DNA from 3 places in the Methylobacterium sp. Leaf399 genome. Region 2 is predicted to be linked to each of the others. Evidence: predicted binding sites of a transcription regulator. Region 2 holds the regulator's gene; each other region holds the start of a gene.
What was found. Region 2 encodes PhoB, which activates phosphate uptake and scavenging genes when phosphate is short. Its sites were predicted from a motif close to TGTCATNNANCTGTCAT; they were not measured.
Positions count from the first base shown of each region.

Region 1 (5,293 bases), on a different contig from region 2:
GGCCCGGTCGCACCACGACCTCTGGGTCGAGAAGGAAATCGGCAAGGTCGACCACGGTACGCGCCGGCCGGTGCGTCCGGTCCCCGCAGAATAGACGGCGTGCCGGGGCGTCCCGCCCCGGCCGCGAGCAGGCTATGCGAGCCCGGCCCCGGCCCGGTTCGGTGAGAGAGGGTGACATGAAAGCGTTTGCCGTGGCCGTGATCGCCGCGATCGGTTTGGGCCTGGCGGCCGCCTACGTCATGGATAGCAACCGGGTGCTCGCCTACCAGGCGTTCTCCACGTCCGGTGCGCGCGTCTCGCATCCCGGTACGAACCTCGTCGGTCCCCAGTGGTCCGGCGACACCCCGATGCCGTCGGGTCACAAGCCCCACGGCGCCTGATCCGAGCAGCGCCGGGCGCGTCCGTCACGATGCCGCGGCCATCGCCTCGAACACGAGGGCGTGGCGTCCGGCCAGGGCATCGATGTCGGTGGTGTAGCCGCCGCCGATGACGGCGACGAGCGGGATGCGGCGCCGCCGAACCTCTCGAACGACATAACCGTCGCGGCGGGCCAGCCCCTCGTCGCTGAGCGAGAGACGACCGAGGCGGTCGTCCCGGTGCGAATCGACGCCTGCGTTGTAGAACACGAGGTCGGGGGCGAGCCGGTCGAGGAGGTCCGGCAAGCAGCCCGTCAGGACCGACAGGTAGCCGGCATCGTCGATGCCGTCCGGGAGTCCGATATCGCGGTCGCCGGGAATCTTGCAGATCGGGTAGTTCTTCTCCCCGTGCACGGAGAGGGTGAACAGGTCCGGCGAGCGGCCGAGGCAGTCGGCCGTGCCGTCGCCCTGGTGCACGTCGAGGTCCACGACCAACGCCCGCGCGATCGATCCGTCTGCCTGGAGGGCGCGGGCCGCCACCGCCACGTCGTTGAACACGCAGAAGCCCGCCCCGCTTTCGCGGCGGGCGTGATGGCTGCCGCCGGCGGCGCTGCCGGCGAGCCCGCCCGCAAGCGCGAGCCGCGCGGCGGCGAGCGTTCCCCCCGCCGACGCGCAGGCACGGGCGACGACGCCGGCATCCACCGGCAATCCGATCTCCCGTTCGACGGCCGGAGGCAGGCGAAGGCCGAGGGCGGCCTCGACATAGGCTCGCTCGTGGGCCAGCGCGAGGAGGTCGGGGCCGGCCGGTTCCGGGCGGACGAATCCGTTCGGGACGAGGCCCTTCGCGGTCAGCACCTCGGCGAGGCGTCCGTACTTGCGCATCGGAAAACGGTGACCGGGCGGCAGGACCGCCTCGTAGGCGGGATGGAACACGATGGGAGGCGGCATCAGGCCGCCGGGTCCGTCAGGTCCGCGACGATGCGCGCGGCCAACGCCGATCCGCTGTCGAAGGCAGCCTCGATGCGCGGCCCGAGGCACCAGTCGCCGCAAGCGCCGAGGCGCAGCGCGGGGTCGTAGAGGCAGTCCTGGCCGATCGCGGTCTCCACGAGGGCGTAGCGCCAGCGATGGGCGCTCGCAAAGGTGGGCGTGAGCGGCCTGCCGAGGCGCTCGGCCAGCGCGTCGAGCAGCCGCCCGGTCACGGACTCTCGGGTCTCCTCCAGGTGCCGGCGCGACCACTCGGGACCGGCATGGACCAGGAGGCGCGTACCCGCCGCCCGCCCGGGGCGCGACTCCTCGCGGACGATGGCGGCGATGGCGCCCTCGGCAAAACGGCGATCGGCCTCGGGAAACGGTGCCGGGCCGTCGAGGGCGACCATCAGGGACCAGCACGGCGCGTAGGCCGCCGACTCCGGCCCGGTGAGGGTGAGACCGCTTGCGTCGATGAGGCGCGTCGTCTGGACGGATGGAAATCCGATCGCCACGGCCGAGAAGGTTTCCGCGACGGCGCCTTCGGCGACCGACACGCGCCAGCCCGCGGGTTCGCGAACCAACGACGTCACCGTGACTCCGGTGCGGACGTCGAGACCGACAAGGAGGTCGCGCACCGGCGCCGTCATGGCGGGGGTCCCGACGTAGCGGTCGTGCCCGCCCCAGGGGGCGACGACACCGCGCGCCAGCCAGTCCGCCACCTGCGCCCGGAAAGCCGGACCGCGGGCGCGCAGGAACTGGGCGCCGTGATCGAACGAGAGGTCGCTGTCCGCCACCCGCCGGGTCGCCATCCGTCCCCCGACCCCGCGGCCCTTGTCGAGGACGACGACGGTGAAGCCGGCCCGGGTCAGGGCCCGCGCCGCAGCCGCGCCGGAGATCCCGGCCCCCAGGACCGCCACGCGCATTCCCATCCCCGCCTCCGACCGCCGCCGCGGCCTTTGTCATACGGTTGAAACAGGCCGGCTGTTAGGCCCCCTCGCCAGTGGTACGGCGCCTCACCGGCGATCCCTGCCGGAGGAGGAGACGGCGATGACGGGCAGTGTCGAGGCCGGCGAGGTCGAGATCGGCATGGTCGTCGCCCTGTCGCTGTGTGCGCTGCTCACCCTCGTCAACCTCGTCAGCCTGGCAATGGCGGCCCGGCGCCTCGGCCGATCCGACGGGCGTTCGACCTTCCCGGTCGGAGCGCCGGTTTCCCTGGTGCGGCCCGTCTGCGGGATCGAGGCCTTCAGCGAGGAGATGCTGACGCGCGGGTTCAAGCTCGACTATCCCGATTACGAGCTGATCTTCTGCGTCGCCGATGCCGACGATCCGATCGTGCCGCTGCTGCATCGCCTGATGGCGGCCCATCCGCGGGTACCGTCCCGGCTCATCGTCGGCGACGAGCGGGCGAGCGACAACCCCAAGCTCAACAACTGCGTGCGCGGCTGGGAGGCGGCCCGGCACGAGTGGGTGGTGCTGGCCGATTCCAACGTGCTGATGCCGCCGGACTACCTGCAGCGGCTCCAGGCCTCCTGGCGGGAGGACACCGGCCTCGTCTGCTCGACCCCGGTGGGGGCGCGGCCGCACGGATTCTGCGCCGAGCTCGAATGCGCCTTCCTCAACACCCTGCAGGCGCGCTGGCAATATGCCGGCGAGAGCGTCGGTCTCGGCTTCGCCCAGGGCAAGAGCATGCTGTGGAACAAGCCGTTCCTGGAGGCCCACGGCGGCATCCGGGCACTGGCGGCCGAGATCGCCGAGGACGCCGCGGCGACCAAGCTCGTGCGCGCGGCCGGAAAGCGGGTCCACCTCGTCGCCTCGCCGTTCGAGCAGCCCCTCGGGCGGCGGTCCTTCGGGGAGATCTGGTCGCGCCAGCAGCGCTGGGCGCGGCTGCGGCGTGTCACCTTCCCGCTGTTCTTCGCCCCGGAGATCGGCACCGGGCCGCTGCTGCCGTTCACCCTCGCCGTCGCCATCGTGCCGACGCCCGAGGTGGCCGGTGCGGTCCTCGGCATGGCGGCGGCCTGGTATGCCGGCGAGTACGCCCTCGCCGCCCGTGCGGGCTGGTATCGCCGGCCGCGGACGATCCTCGCCTTCCTCGTGCGCGATGCGGTATTCCCGGCGATCTGGGCCAGCGCCTGGATGCAGAGCGCCATCGTCTGGCGCGGCAACACCATGGACATCCGCGCCAAGGAGCCGGGCCGCCTGCGCGCGGGCGAGAGCGCCGCCTGACGCCCCGTTGATCCGGCAGCGATCTTGCGAGACCTTCAGGCAGACCGGATCCGGTCGATTGAGGGTGACGGAATGGCAAGCGCGGGACCCGGCCTCGACAAGAGCCTCAACGCCTTTCACCTCTGGGGCATCGCCGTCGGCCTCGTCATCTCCGGCGAGTATTTTGGCTGGAGCTACGGCTGGGCCAGTGCCGGCACCCTCGGCTTCCTCGTCACCACCACCGTCATCGCGGCGATGTACGTCGCCTTCATCTTCAGCTTCACCGAACTCACGACCGCGATCCCGCAGGCGGGCGGCCCGTTCGCCTACAGCTACCGCGCCTTCGGCCCCACCGGCGGCTGCATCGCAGGCTTTGCGACGCTGATCGAGTTCGTGTTCGCGCCGCCCGCCATCGCGCTGGCCATCGGCGCCTACCTCAACGTTCAGTTTCCCGGTCTCGACCCGAAGCACGCGGCGCTCGGCGCCTACCTCCTGTTCATGACCCTCAACATCGTCGGCGTTCAGATCGCGGCGACCTTCGAACTGTTCGTGACCATCCTGGCGGTGGGCGAACTCCTCGTGTTCATGGGCGTCGTCGCCCCCGCCTTCACCTGGTCGAACTTCGCGGTGGACGGTTGGGCCGGCAGCAGCACGTTCGGATGGCCGGCCATCGGCGGCATGCTGGCGGCGATCCCCTTCGCCATCTGGTTCTTCCTCGCCATCGAAGGCGTCGCCATGGCCGCCGAGGAGGCCAAGGACCCCAAGCGCACCATCCCCATCGCCTACATCACCGGGGTGCTGACCCTGACCGTGCTGGCCTTCGGGGTGATGATCTTCGCGGGCGGGGCGGGCGACTGGAAGGCCCTGAGCAACCTCAACGACCCGCTTCCCCAGGCGATGAAGGGCGTGGTGGGCGAATCGAGCGGCTGGCTGCACATGCTGGTCTGGCTCGGCCTGTTCGGCCTCGTGGCCTCCTTCCACGGCATCATCATGGGCTACTCGCGCCAGATCTTCGCGCTCGCGCGCGCCGGGTACCTGCCGCGGGTGCTGGCCACCGTGCATCCGCGCTTCCAGACGCCCCATATCGCCACCCTGGTCGGGGGCGCCATCGGCATCGCGGCGATCTACAGCGACAACCTCGTCGTCATCGCAGGCCAGTCGCTCACCGCCAGCATCGTCACCATGGCGGTGTTCGGGGCGCTCGTGATGTACGGAATGAGCATGGCGAGCCTGTTCAAGCTGCGCCGCTCCGAGCCGACCCTCGCCCGTCCCTATCGCGCGCCGTTCTATCCGGCCGCACCCGCCTTCGCGCTCGCCATGGCGGGCGTCTGCTTCGTCGCCCTCGTCGTGTTCAATCCGGTGATCTTCGCGATCTTCGCCGCGACCATGGCGGTGGCGGTGATCGCCTCGCGCGTCCTGGGAAGGAGCACGGTGTCCGCGCCGGCATTCGACCCGGCGATCTGACCGGGCCGGATGCGACATCGACGCATCCGCTAGTGGCATTCGACGTCGCGACGAAGTCGCCCACCCTGGCCATCCGACGGCAAACCCCCTAAATGCGGGCGAACGGGCCGCGGTCCGGCAAAAGCTCGGGACCGACCTCGTCCGCCCCTCGGGGAGATGGCGTGGCCCCCCGGCGGAGGCGGACGCCGACGATATGAACTTTGCGGGACAGCAGAAAACGCTTGCCGACGCTAAGACGGTGGAAACGCCGGTCGTCGCGGACCCTGCCGCCCCGGCCAACCCGCGCAGCCGCTTCGGAGGCC
Region 1 covers NZ_LMQK01000012.1:101,571-106,863, reverse strand. The annotation lists gene ASG40_RS08655 (formate dehydrogenase subunit gamma) at 1-94, shown strand, start outside; gene ASG40_RS08650 (hypothetical protein) at 177-380, shown strand; gene ASG40_RS08645 (histone deacetylase family protein) at 405-1,304, opposite strand; gene ASG40_RS08640 (NAD(P)/FAD-dependent oxidoreductase) at 1,304-2,248, opposite strand; gene ASG40_RS08635 (ceramide glucosyltransferase) at 2,373-3,548, shown strand; gene eat (ethanolamine permease) at 3,621-4,991, shown strand; gene ASG40_RS08625 (lysylphosphatidylglycerol synthase domain-containing protein) at 5,185-5,293, shown strand, end outside.
Region 1: ASG40_RS08635 (ceramide glucosyltransferase) is a predicted target of PhoB. The motif match lies at 2,283-2,299, and genes of this name have one in related genera.

Region 2 (5,293 bases):
CGCGGGGTGGTCGCCACCGCCTGCTACCTCGCCAGGGTCTCGGGCGTCCATTCGGCGATGCCGATGTTCGCCGCCCTGAAGGCGTGCCCCGATGCGGTGGTGCTGCGCCCGGACATGGCCAAATACGCCCGGGTCGGCCGCGAGGTTCGCCAGATGATGCGCGACCTCACCCCGATGGTGGAACCGCTCTCCATCGACGAGGCCTTCCTCGACCTCTCCGGCACCGAGCGCCTGCACGGGACGAGCCCGGCGCTCACCCTGGTCCGCTTCGCACGGCGCGTGGAGACCGAGATCGGCATCAGCGTCTCGGTGGGCCTCTCCGACACCAAGTTCCTGGCCAAGATCGCCTCAGACCTCGACAAGCCGCGTGGCTTCTCGATCCTCGGCCGCGGCGAAGCACAGGCTTTCCTGGCCGGGCGCCCCGTCTCGATCCTGCCGGGGATCGGCCCGGCCGGGCAGGCCCGTCTCTCCGGGCTCGGCATCCGCAAGATCGCCGACCTGACCCGCATCGATCCCGAACGCCTGCACGCGGCCCTGGGACGGGAGGCCGGCCGGCTGCGGGCATTGGCGCGGGGCGAGGACGATCGCCCGGTGCGGCCGTGGCGCGAGACCAAGAGCGTGTCGGCGGAGACCACCCTGGCCGACGACCTCGGCACCTTCGAGGCCCTGCGGCCGATCCTCTGGCGGCAATGCGAAAAGGTGTCCGAACGTCTCAAGCGCGCCGACCTCGCGGCGGCCACCGTCACCCTGAAGCTCAAGGATTCGGGATTTCGCCTTCGCACCCGCGCCCGCGGCCTGGCGCCGACGCAGCTCGCCGCCAGGCTCTACCCGGTGGCGGAAGCCCTCCTGCGCGAGGCCTGCGACGGCACGCCCTACCGGCTGATCGGCATCGGCGCCGGCGACCTCTCCGAGGGGACGACCGCCGACCGGGCCGATCTCCTCGACGGCGACCTCGGTCGCATCGCCAAACGCGAATCCGCCCTCGACAGCCTGCGGCTGCGGTTCGGCGAGGCCAGCATCCAGCGCGGGCTCGGCTTCAGCGGGACGGTACGCGACCCCAAGGCACCCCGCGGCGGCCGATAGGACCAGCGACGAGGGGCTCGCCCGGGGGAGCGTCGATCAGGGCGCGCACTCCTTCGCCGTCTCCGCCGCGCCGGCCTTTGTCGGCGGGGTGAGGTCGAGGCGGGTCAGATCGCCGAGGATGGCGAAGCTGCCGTAGTCGAGCTTCAAGGCGCCGCTGACGCCGTTGTCGTAGAGGTCGAAGGTGAGCACGTAGATCGGGGTGCGTTCGCCGTCGCCCTGCGTGTAGTAGCTCAAGGTGACAGGCCAGCGCGGCATCGTGGTCATCTCGCCCTCGCGCAGGGGCTTGTCGCGCTCGCCCTTGTCGCGCTCGCCCTTGGGCGCACCCTCGACCTTGCGTCCGATCACCGCCAGGGTGTCGTAGACCTTGCGGCCGTCGTCGGAGCCGTCGAACACCTTCACCGACAGGGTGCTCTCCCCCGCCCTCCCGGCCTCGATCAGCCGGCGCATGTGGATGCTCGGAAACAGCACCGGGCCGGTGGCCTGGAACTGGTCGCGCTTCGGCTCCTTGAGCTTGACCTTGATGGTCTCGGCCCCGCTCTCGGCGGTCCCATCCACCGCCTGGGACGGCGCCTCGTTGAGGAGGGTGGCGGTCTTGAAGCGGAAGTTGCGACCATCCCCGCTCTCGAACGTCGTGTTGCGCAGGTCGGACGTCCGGCTCCCGCTCTCCCCGCTCTGGAGCTGCGTCACCTGGCGGGTCTGCATCGTGTAGCCCTTGCAGGCGTCGCCGCCGAAATCGAGGACGATGCGACCGCGCGCACTCTCCACCGAACGGCTGGCGCTGCTCTCGGCCAGGGATAGTTCGTACACCGCGCGGTGCCCGGCGAGGCGGATCGGCTCCGCCGCCTGCGCAGCCCCCGCCGCCACGACGAGGCCCGCCGCCATTCCTCCCAACCGCCGTGACGACCGCATGGTGTCTCCCTGTTCGAACGCGAGCCGACCAAAACCCGTCCGGTCGCACCGCCCACACATAGTCACGCCGGCTTAGGCGACAATGCGGGCTCGGAGTGGTCGGACCGCGACGTGCCGTGGAGACCCCTCGGCGATGGTGAGGCGCCATCGGCAATGGCAGGGGCCCATCGGCAGTGGCGGGAACCCATTGGCAGTGGAAAGCCGCAGGGCGTGCATGGTCTCCCTTGCATACGGCTCGACGCCTCCTGTACGGTCGCGCTGATTGGCGATGCATCCGGCGCGACGGCCAATACACGACGGTTCGACGACGACCAGAGCGCGCGTCGTGATGGGTTTGCCGTCGGCGAAACCAGCGTTCCCGTGGAAGGCGTGCGGTTCTTTTCAATACACCGTGTCATGACGACATCGTGAAATGGCCTTTTCGACTGGGTCGTTACGAAGATGGCGGGTGCGGGTGTTGCGTCGTGACGGGGCGATGATCGAATGTCTGAGGGGGCGATGATGGACACAGTCCCGGGCTGGACGGATGAACGCGTCGCGCTGTTGCGCCGCCTCTGGGAAGAGGGTCTGAGCGCGAGCCAGATCGCGACGCAACTGACCGGCGTGACCCGCAACGCCGTGATCGGGAAGGTCCACCGCCTGGGGCTTTCGGGACGCGTGAAGAGCGCCGACACCGCGATCGCGGGGCGCAAGAAGGCGACCCGCGAGGCGGAGGTCGAGATCATCGTCGAGGAGGCGACGCTCCCGCCGCCGGTGGAACCGATCGTCGTCGAGGCGGTCGTCGCTGCCGCCACACTCGACGTCGCGCTGCCCGCCGATCCCGTCACCCTGGCGGTCTCGCGGCGGGTGACGATCATGGACCTGCGGGAAGCGATGTGCCGCTGGCCGATGGGGGACCCGACCTCGACGGACTTCTACTATTGCGGCGACCGGGCGATCACCGGCCTGCCCTATTGCACCCATCACGCCGAGATCGCCTATCAGCCGGCGACCGAGCGCAAACGCGACCGCCGGGCCGGCGGATTCCGCTGATCCCTCACGGCCGGCTCGCGGCCGGGCGGCGGATGTCGCGGTCGGGACGGCGATACCGCGCGTGGCGGCCTCACGCGTCGACGGCGAAGGTCTCGTCGAACGAATAGCCTGAGCCGCGAACGGTGCGGATGGGATCGGACTGGGTCGTGCGGTTGATGGCCTTGCGCAGGCGGCCGACGTGGACGTCGACGGTGCGCTCGTCGATGTAGACGTCGTGACCCCAGACGCCGTCCAGGAGCTGTTCGCGCGAGAACACCCGGCCGGGGCTCTGCATCAGGAATTCGAGCAGCTTGAACTCGGTGGGCCCGAGGTGGATCTCGCGGCCCTGACGGCGGATGCGGTGGCTGACCCGGTCGAGCTCGATGTCGCCGGCGATGAGCAGGCTCGCCACATGCGCCGGCTTGGCGCGCCGCAGCAGCGCCCGCACCCGCGCCAGCAGTTCGGGCACCGAGAACGGCTTGACAATATAATCGTCCGCCCCCGTGCCGAGACCGCGGATCCGGTCGCCCTCCTCGCCGCGGGCCGTGAGCATGATGACGGGCAGGGTCTCGCTCTCGCGGCGCGCACGGATGCGGCGGCAGAGCTCGATCCCCGACAGGCCGGGCAGCATCCAGTCGAGCAGCACCAGGTCGGGAAGCTGTTCCTGCAGGCGCAGGTCCGCCTCGTCGCCGCGGGCGGCCGCGTCGACGGTGAACCCCTCCGCCTCGAGGTTGTAGCGGAGGAGGAGGGTAAGGGCCTCCTCGTCCTCGACGATCAGGATACGCGTACTCATGGGCTTTGTCTGGGATGTCCCTGCCGGGGGCTTCAGGCGCCGGTCGGCGGCTCCACCATGGCGTAGTTCGACGCGTCGTTCTTCGGGCGATCGGTGGGAAGGTTCTCACCGGTGACGAGGTAATGGATCGTCTCGGCGATGTTGGTAGTGTGGTCGCCGATCCGCTCGATGTTCTTGGCGCAGAACAACAGGTGCGTGCAGAACGAGATGTTGCGCGGGTCTTCCATCATGTAGGTCAAGAGCTCGCGGAACAGCGAATTGTAGAGGGCGTCGATGGCGCCGTCCCGCTCCCAGACGTCGTGCGCCGCCTTGATGTCGCGGCTGGAATAGGCGTCCAGCACGTCCTTGAGCTGCTCTTGGACGAGGTCGCCCATGTGCTGCATGCCCACGACCACCTTCTGCGACTGGATCTCGCCGGCGATGGCGATGACGCGCTTGGCGACGTTCTTGGCCAGATCGCCGATCCGCTCGAGATCGCTCGACACGCGGATCGCCGAGATGGTTTCGCGCAGGTCGATGGCCATCGGCTGGCGCCGCGCAATGAGCAGGATCGCCCGCTCCTCGATCTCGCGCTGCAGTACGTCGAGGCGCTGGTCTGCCGCGATGACCGTCTGGGCCAGGGTGGCGTCGCGCCGCACGAGGGCGTGGCCCGCCTCGTTCATCATCTTCTCGGCGATGCCGCCCATCTCGGAGATCGCGCGGCGCAGGTCCTCGAGGTCGGTGTCGTAGGAACTGACGATATGGTCGGGCATGATCGCACTCCTCGGGTCGGCGCCCCGGCGGGGAACGGCGAACGGGATCGGTCGGGAGGGTATTTCGCAGCGGACGAGGTCGGGCCCGATGCGATGTCTGAAGGGGACCGTCCGCCAGTCGAACGGCCTCAGCCGAAGCGGCCGGTGATGTAGTCCTGGGTCTGGCGTTTCTCGGGGTTCATGAAGATCCGGGTGGTGGGCCCGAATTCCACGAGTTCGCCGAGGTACATGAACGCCGTGAACTGCGAGATGCGGGCGGCCTGCTGCATGTTGTGCGTCACGATGACGATCGTGAACTCGGAGCGCAGCTGCTCGATCAGCTCCTCGATGCGTCCCGTCGAGATCGGGTCCAGCGCCGAGGTCGGCTCGTCGAACAGGATCACCTCCGGGCGCTGGGCGACGGTGCGGGCGATGCACAGGCGCTGCTGCTGGCCGCCGGAGAGGCCCATGCCGGACTGCTTGAGCTTGTCCTTGGCCTCGTCCCACAGGGCCGCCTTGCGCAGGGATTCCTCGACGCGGATGTCGAGATCGGCCTTGGACAAGCGCTCGTACAGGCGAAGGCCGAAGGCGACGTTGTCGTAGATCGACATCGGGAACGGCGTCGGTTTCTGGAACACCATGCCGATCTTCGAGCGCAGCTCGTTGAGGTCGATCTTCGGGTCGAGGATGTTGCGACCGTCGAGCATGATCTCGCCCTCGGCCCGCTGCTCGGGATAGAGGCTGTAGATCCGGTTGAAGGTGCGCA
Region 2 covers NZ_LMQK01000035.1:74,841-80,133, forward strand. The annotation lists gene ASG40_RS19670 (DNA polymerase IV) at 1-1,083, shown strand, start outside; gene ASG40_RS19675 (cell envelope integrity EipB family protein) at 1,120-1,965, opposite strand; gene ASG40_RS19680 (GcrA family cell cycle regulator) at 2,491-3,024, shown strand; gene phoB (phosphate regulon transcriptional regulator PhoB) at 3,095-3,796, opposite strand; gene phoU (phosphate signaling complex protein PhoU) at 3,829-4,548, opposite strand; gene pstB (phosphate ABC transporter ATP-binding protein PstB) at 4,677-5,293, opposite strand, start outside.

Region 3 (5,293 bases), on a different contig from region 2:
CGCGCGCTGCGGCCGCCCGGCGATGGAGCGCGTGGACGACGAGGCCGAGACCGAGCCAGGCGGAAAGGCGGGCCCAGGTCTCCCAGGGCAGGCCCGCCATCAGGACGAGGCAGGCGAGGATGCCGAGCACCGGCGTCGCCGTGCCGCCCGGCGCCCGGAACGGCCGCGGATGTCCGGCCCGCCGCAGCATCAGGACCGCGATGCACACGACGATGAAGGCCAGCAGCGTTCCGATGCTCACGAGTTCGCCGAGCAGGTCGATGGGGGTGAACCCGGCCACGCACGCCGTCGACACCCCGACGACGGCCTGTCCGAGGGCGGGGGTGCGCCGGCGCGGGTGGACCCGCGCGAACAGGGGCGGCAGCGCACCGTCCCGGGCCATGGCGTAGAGGATGCGCGATTGCCCGAACAGGGCGGTGAGGGCCGAGGTCGTCAGCCCGAGGATCGCGCCGACCTTGATGACGAGGGAGAGGCCGGCGATCCCGATGGCGTCGGTGGCCTTGGCCATGGGGTCGGCGACGTCGAGGGCGGCGTAGGGCACGAGGCCGGTGAGCACCGCCGCCACCGCGACGTAGAGGAGCGTGCTGATGGCGACGGCACCCAGGAGCCCGATCGGCGCGTCCCGCTGCGGGTTCCGGGTCTCGGCGGCGGCGGTCGAGACCGTCTCGAAGCCGACGAAGGCGAAGAACACGACACCGGCCCCCCGCAGGACCCCGCTCCATCCGAACTCACCGAAGCCGCCGCTGCTTTCGGGGATATAGGGCGACCACAGGGTGGGATTCACATGCCACGCTCCGATGGCGACGAAGGCGAGGATGATGGCGACCTTCACCACCACCATCCCTGCGTTGACCCGGCTCGACCCGCGGCTGCCGCCCATCAGCAGCACCGTCAGGGCGAGCACCACCAGGACGGCGGGCAGGTTCACGACGCCGTCCGCCCCTTCCGCGCCGGCGAGTGCCGGCGGCAGGGCGAGCCCGGCATCGCGCAGGAGGCTCTGGACGTAGCCCGACCACCCCACCGCGACGGTCGCTGCGGCCATGGCGAACTCGAGCAGGAGGTCCCACCCGACGATCCAGGCGGCGAAGGGCCCCAGCGTCGCCTTCGCGTAGGAATAGGTGGAGCCCGAGGCGGGGATGGCGGCGGCGAGCTCGGCATAGCACAGGGCGACGAGGCCGCAGGCGATGCCGCCGAGCACGAACGACAGGGTGAGTGCGGGCCCGGCATGGCGCGCCGCCGCCGTGCCGGTGAGCACGAAGATGCCGGCGCCGATGGTGGCCCCGACCCCGAGGCAGACGAGGTGGAACGCGGTGAGGGTCCGGGGCAGCGGCGCTCCGCCGTCGGTCGGCTCGGTCGAAGGCGAGGGGCCGGTCATAATGGGACTGCCATGGGGTCCGACCCCTTTCGGGTCTTGGGCTCGCGGGTCTTGGGCTCGCGGGGCTTGGGCTCCCGGGGCTTGGGCTTCCGGGGCTTGGGCTCGCTGGTCTTCGGCTCGCTGGGCTTGGGCTCGCGGGGCTCGGATGCCGGCATCGGCGGATCGCTCGTCGCGAGACTCAGGGGCCCCTCCTGCGCGACACCGTTACCGTGGCTTCTCGAGCTGCCACGTCAGATGCGAACGCACCATGGGCCATTCGGGCGCCGTGACGCTGTAGACGCAGGTGTCGCGAAGGGTGCCGTCCGGCATGCGCTGGTGGTGGCGCAGGACGCCGTCGAGCTTGGCGCCGACCCGCTCGATGGCGCGGCGGCTCGCCAGGTTCATGACGTGCGTCCGGAACTCGACGGCGAGGCACCCCAGGCCGTCGAACGTGTGCGCCAGCAGCAGGAGCTTGGCCTCGGTGTTGAGCAGGGTGCGCTGAACGCGGGCGGCGTACCACGTCGAGCCGATTTCCGCGCGCGGCCCCGCGGCGTCGATGTTCATGAAGGTCGTCATGCCGACCGGTCGGCCGCCGGGGCCGTCCAGGACGGTGAAGGGGAGCATGGAACCCGCTGCCCGAAGGCCGAGCCGACGGTCGATCTCGGCCGCCATCGCCTCCGGCGAGGGGATGGCGGTGTACCACAACCGCCAGAGCTCGCCGTCGCGCACGGCCTCCGCGAGGGCTTGGCCATGGTCGGGCGACAAGGGGATGAGTTCGACATGCCGCCCGGACAGGGTGACGGGCTCGAATGGCATCGGCACACCTTCAAAGGCCGTTTGGATATCGGCGGACCGGCATTCGCCTGTCGTGACGCCCTGGGCAGGTGACACCTCACATCGGACCTCGGCGACCGTCAAGCCGATCGCATTCGGTCGTGGAGCCGAGGCCGGTACGGAGGCCGGCACCGGCCGGGCGGTGGCGGGATTCCGGGGCTGGCACGTTCCGGGCCAGCGGCGCGCCCTCGGCAGGTTCGCGTTGGCGAGCCAACGCTTCACCCCGCTCAGGTCATCGGTGTGTCGCAGGTCGTCGACGCGAAAACGGTGGCCGCTTTTGCGAAACCTGCTCAGTCGGCCCCGACGCAGTTGGCGTAGAAGGTGGTGGTGGCCGGCCAGTCCGAGAACACCCCGCGCACGCCGACCTGCCCATGGAGCACGTCGAGCAGGGTGAGCATGTCGCCGTCGCGGTCGATCGCGGGCCGGACCGACCGGTAGTAGGAGCCGCCGCCGGCCGCGAGCGGCCCGGACCGCTCCAGCGACCAGGCGATCAGGTCGAGCCCGGCGCGTTTCGCCTCGCGGGCGTAGGCCGAGGGGACGATCGCCCCTTCCGGCGAGAGCGTCACCAGCATCCACAGGGGCGGCGCCAGGGTCCGCACCCCCTTGGCGACGAGATCGGCCATGCTCGGGCTCCACGTTTCGGGCCTGGCGGGATCGAAGCCTGGGTCGGTCTCGTCGCGGTTGTCGAGGAGGAAGGCCTGGCGGCCGAAGGCGGGATCGGCCTCGAGCCAGAACAGCACGTCGCGCAGCCGGAAGCTCTGGGGGAACACGTCCGTGGCCGGGATCCCCGCCTGCCTGTACTCGTCGATCATCTGCCGGGCGTAGTCGTCCTCGGTGTAGGTTCCCGCGAACGGCATCGGCACCTCGGGCGCCTTCAGTTCGGGCGTGAACCGGCGGCCGAGCGATTTGACGAGGGCGATGTACTCCTTGTGCGTCATCAGGGTGGTGCCGGCGGCATGGAGATCCGTGCGCCAGCGCGGGGTCGCGTTCATGTAGCCGGCCAGCGTGGTGGCGTCGGGGTCGGCCGCGTCCATCTTCGGTTTCAGGGACTTGAATTCGGCCAGCGTCAGGTCGCTGGTGCAGCAGGTGGCCGAGGCCTTGGCGCCGGTGGCCGGATCGGCGGGGGTGAAGGCCTTCGTGCATCGGGCCGCCAGGTCCGGCCGGGCCAGGATGTCGGTGGTGGTGTGAAGGTCGCACTGGGCGTGCCGGCACACGAGCTGCCGGTCCCTCGTGAAGGTGACGTCGCACTCGATGATCCCCGCCCCCATCCGGGCCGCCGCCAGCACGCCCTCTCGGGTGTGCTCGGGGAACTGGAGCGGGGCGCCCCGGTGCGAGATCGAGAAGCTTTTGGCGGTGTAGGCCCGGTCCGTGCCGCAGGCGGCGAGCCTGTCCTTGAGGGGGCCGGGCTTCATGGTGTCGACGAGGTGGAACGGGCGCGGCCCGATCTGGGCCGCTCGGGAGCCTTGAGCCGCCGCCGGCAGCAGCAATGCCAGGAGGAGGACCGTCGCCTTCGCGAACGCACGCATCGTTGATCCCTCTTCGCCGGCATCGGCGGCTAGCGCGACGGGATGACGGGAGCATGAAGGCACGTCCGCTCCCCGGGGGACGCGTCCCGCGCCCGGGGGTGGCGTCCCGCGTGGTTTCGTGTATGACCGGCGCAGCCTCGACCCGGCAACGGGCACGGGGCCGAACCTGCTTGTGGCGCGACCCTGCTGGACGACATCCCGGCAGCGGCCCGACCCGAGCGTCGCATGGCCTCCCGTTCGCGTGGCCGCGCAACCCGACCCAACCCAACCGAAGGGGATAGCGATGTCGATCACGGCAGAGCGCAAGACCGCGCTCATCAAGGAATACGCGCAGGGCGGCAAGGACACCGGTTCGCCGGAGGTCCAGGTGGCGATCCTCACCGAGCGGATCACCAACCTCACCGGCCACTTCAAGACCCACGGCAAGGACAACCACTCCCGTCGCGGCCTCCTGAAGATGGTCTCGCAGCGCCGCTCGCTGCTCGACTACGTCAAGGGCAAGGACGAGGCCCGCTACCGCAGCCTCATCGAGCGTCTCGGCATCCGCCGCTAAGGCGGTTTTTTCCACGCGGTCCCGAGTTCGACTCAGGGCCGCGTTTTCGTAACCGCGCTGCCGGAATGGGTCCGGCCGCGCGACCCTCGGGCGACTTGGAGGCGCAAGAGCCGGGGACAGGATCGCAAGGGACTTTTCGTCATCGCGAAGAGCCCCTCGCCGTCTTGCCCCTGGCCGCGCCGGGTCCGCCCGACCGCATGATGGCAAGGAAAAACGATATGTTCGACGTTCAACGTGAAGAGCTGATCTGGGGCGACCGCAAGCTCGTCCTCGAGACCGGCAAGGTCGCCCGCCAGGCCGACGCCGCCGTGATGGCGACCTACGGCGACACCTCCGTGCTCGCCACGGTCGTCTCCGCCAAGGAGCCCAAGGCCGGCATCGACTTCCTGCCGCTCACCGTGAACTACCAGGAGCGCGCCTATGCCGCCGGCCGCATCCCCGGCGGTTACTTCAAGCGCGAAGGCCGTCCCTCCGAGAAGGAGACCCTGGTTTCCCGCCTCATCGACCGGCCGATCCGCCCCCTCTTCGTCGAGGGCTGGCGCAACGACACCCAGGTCGTCATCACCGTCCTGACCCACGACCTCGAGAACGATCCCGACGTCCTGGCGATGGTCGCGGCCTCGGCCGCCCTCACCCTGTCGGGCGTGCCCTTCACCGGCCCGATCGGCGCGGCGCGCGTCGGCTACATCGGCGGCCAGTACAAGCTCAACCCGCCCGTTCCCGAGATGGAGACCTCCTCCCTCGACCTCGTCGTGGCCGGCACCCAGGACGCCGTCCTGATGGTCGAGTCCGAGGCCAAGGAACTCGACGAGGACGTGATGCTCGGCGCCGTGATGTTCGGCCACAAGCATTTCCAGCCGGTCATCGACGCCATCATCCGGCTCGCCGAGAAGGCCGCCAAGGAGCCGCGCAACTTCACCGCCCCGGAGAACGAGGAGGTCGAGAAGGCCGTCCTGGCGATCTGCGAGACGGAACTCCGCGCCGCCTACAAGAACACCGTCAAGCAGGAGCGCTACGCCGCCGTCG
Region 3 covers NZ_LMQK01000006.1:37,043-42,335, reverse strand. The annotation lists gene ASG40_RS06640 (amino acid permease) at 1-1,375, opposite strand, end outside; gene ASG40_RS06635 (GNAT family N-acetyltransferase) at 1,580-2,170, opposite strand; gene ASG40_RS06630 (glycerophosphodiester phosphodiesterase family protein) at 2,479-3,714, opposite strand; gene rpsO (30S ribosomal protein S15) at 3,998-4,267, shown strand; gene pnp (polyribonucleotide nucleotidyltransferase) at 4,486-5,293, shown strand, end outside.
Region 3: ASG40_RS06630 (glycerophosphodiester phosphodiesterase family protein) is a predicted target of PhoB. The motif match lies at 3,757-3,773, and genes of this name have one in related genera.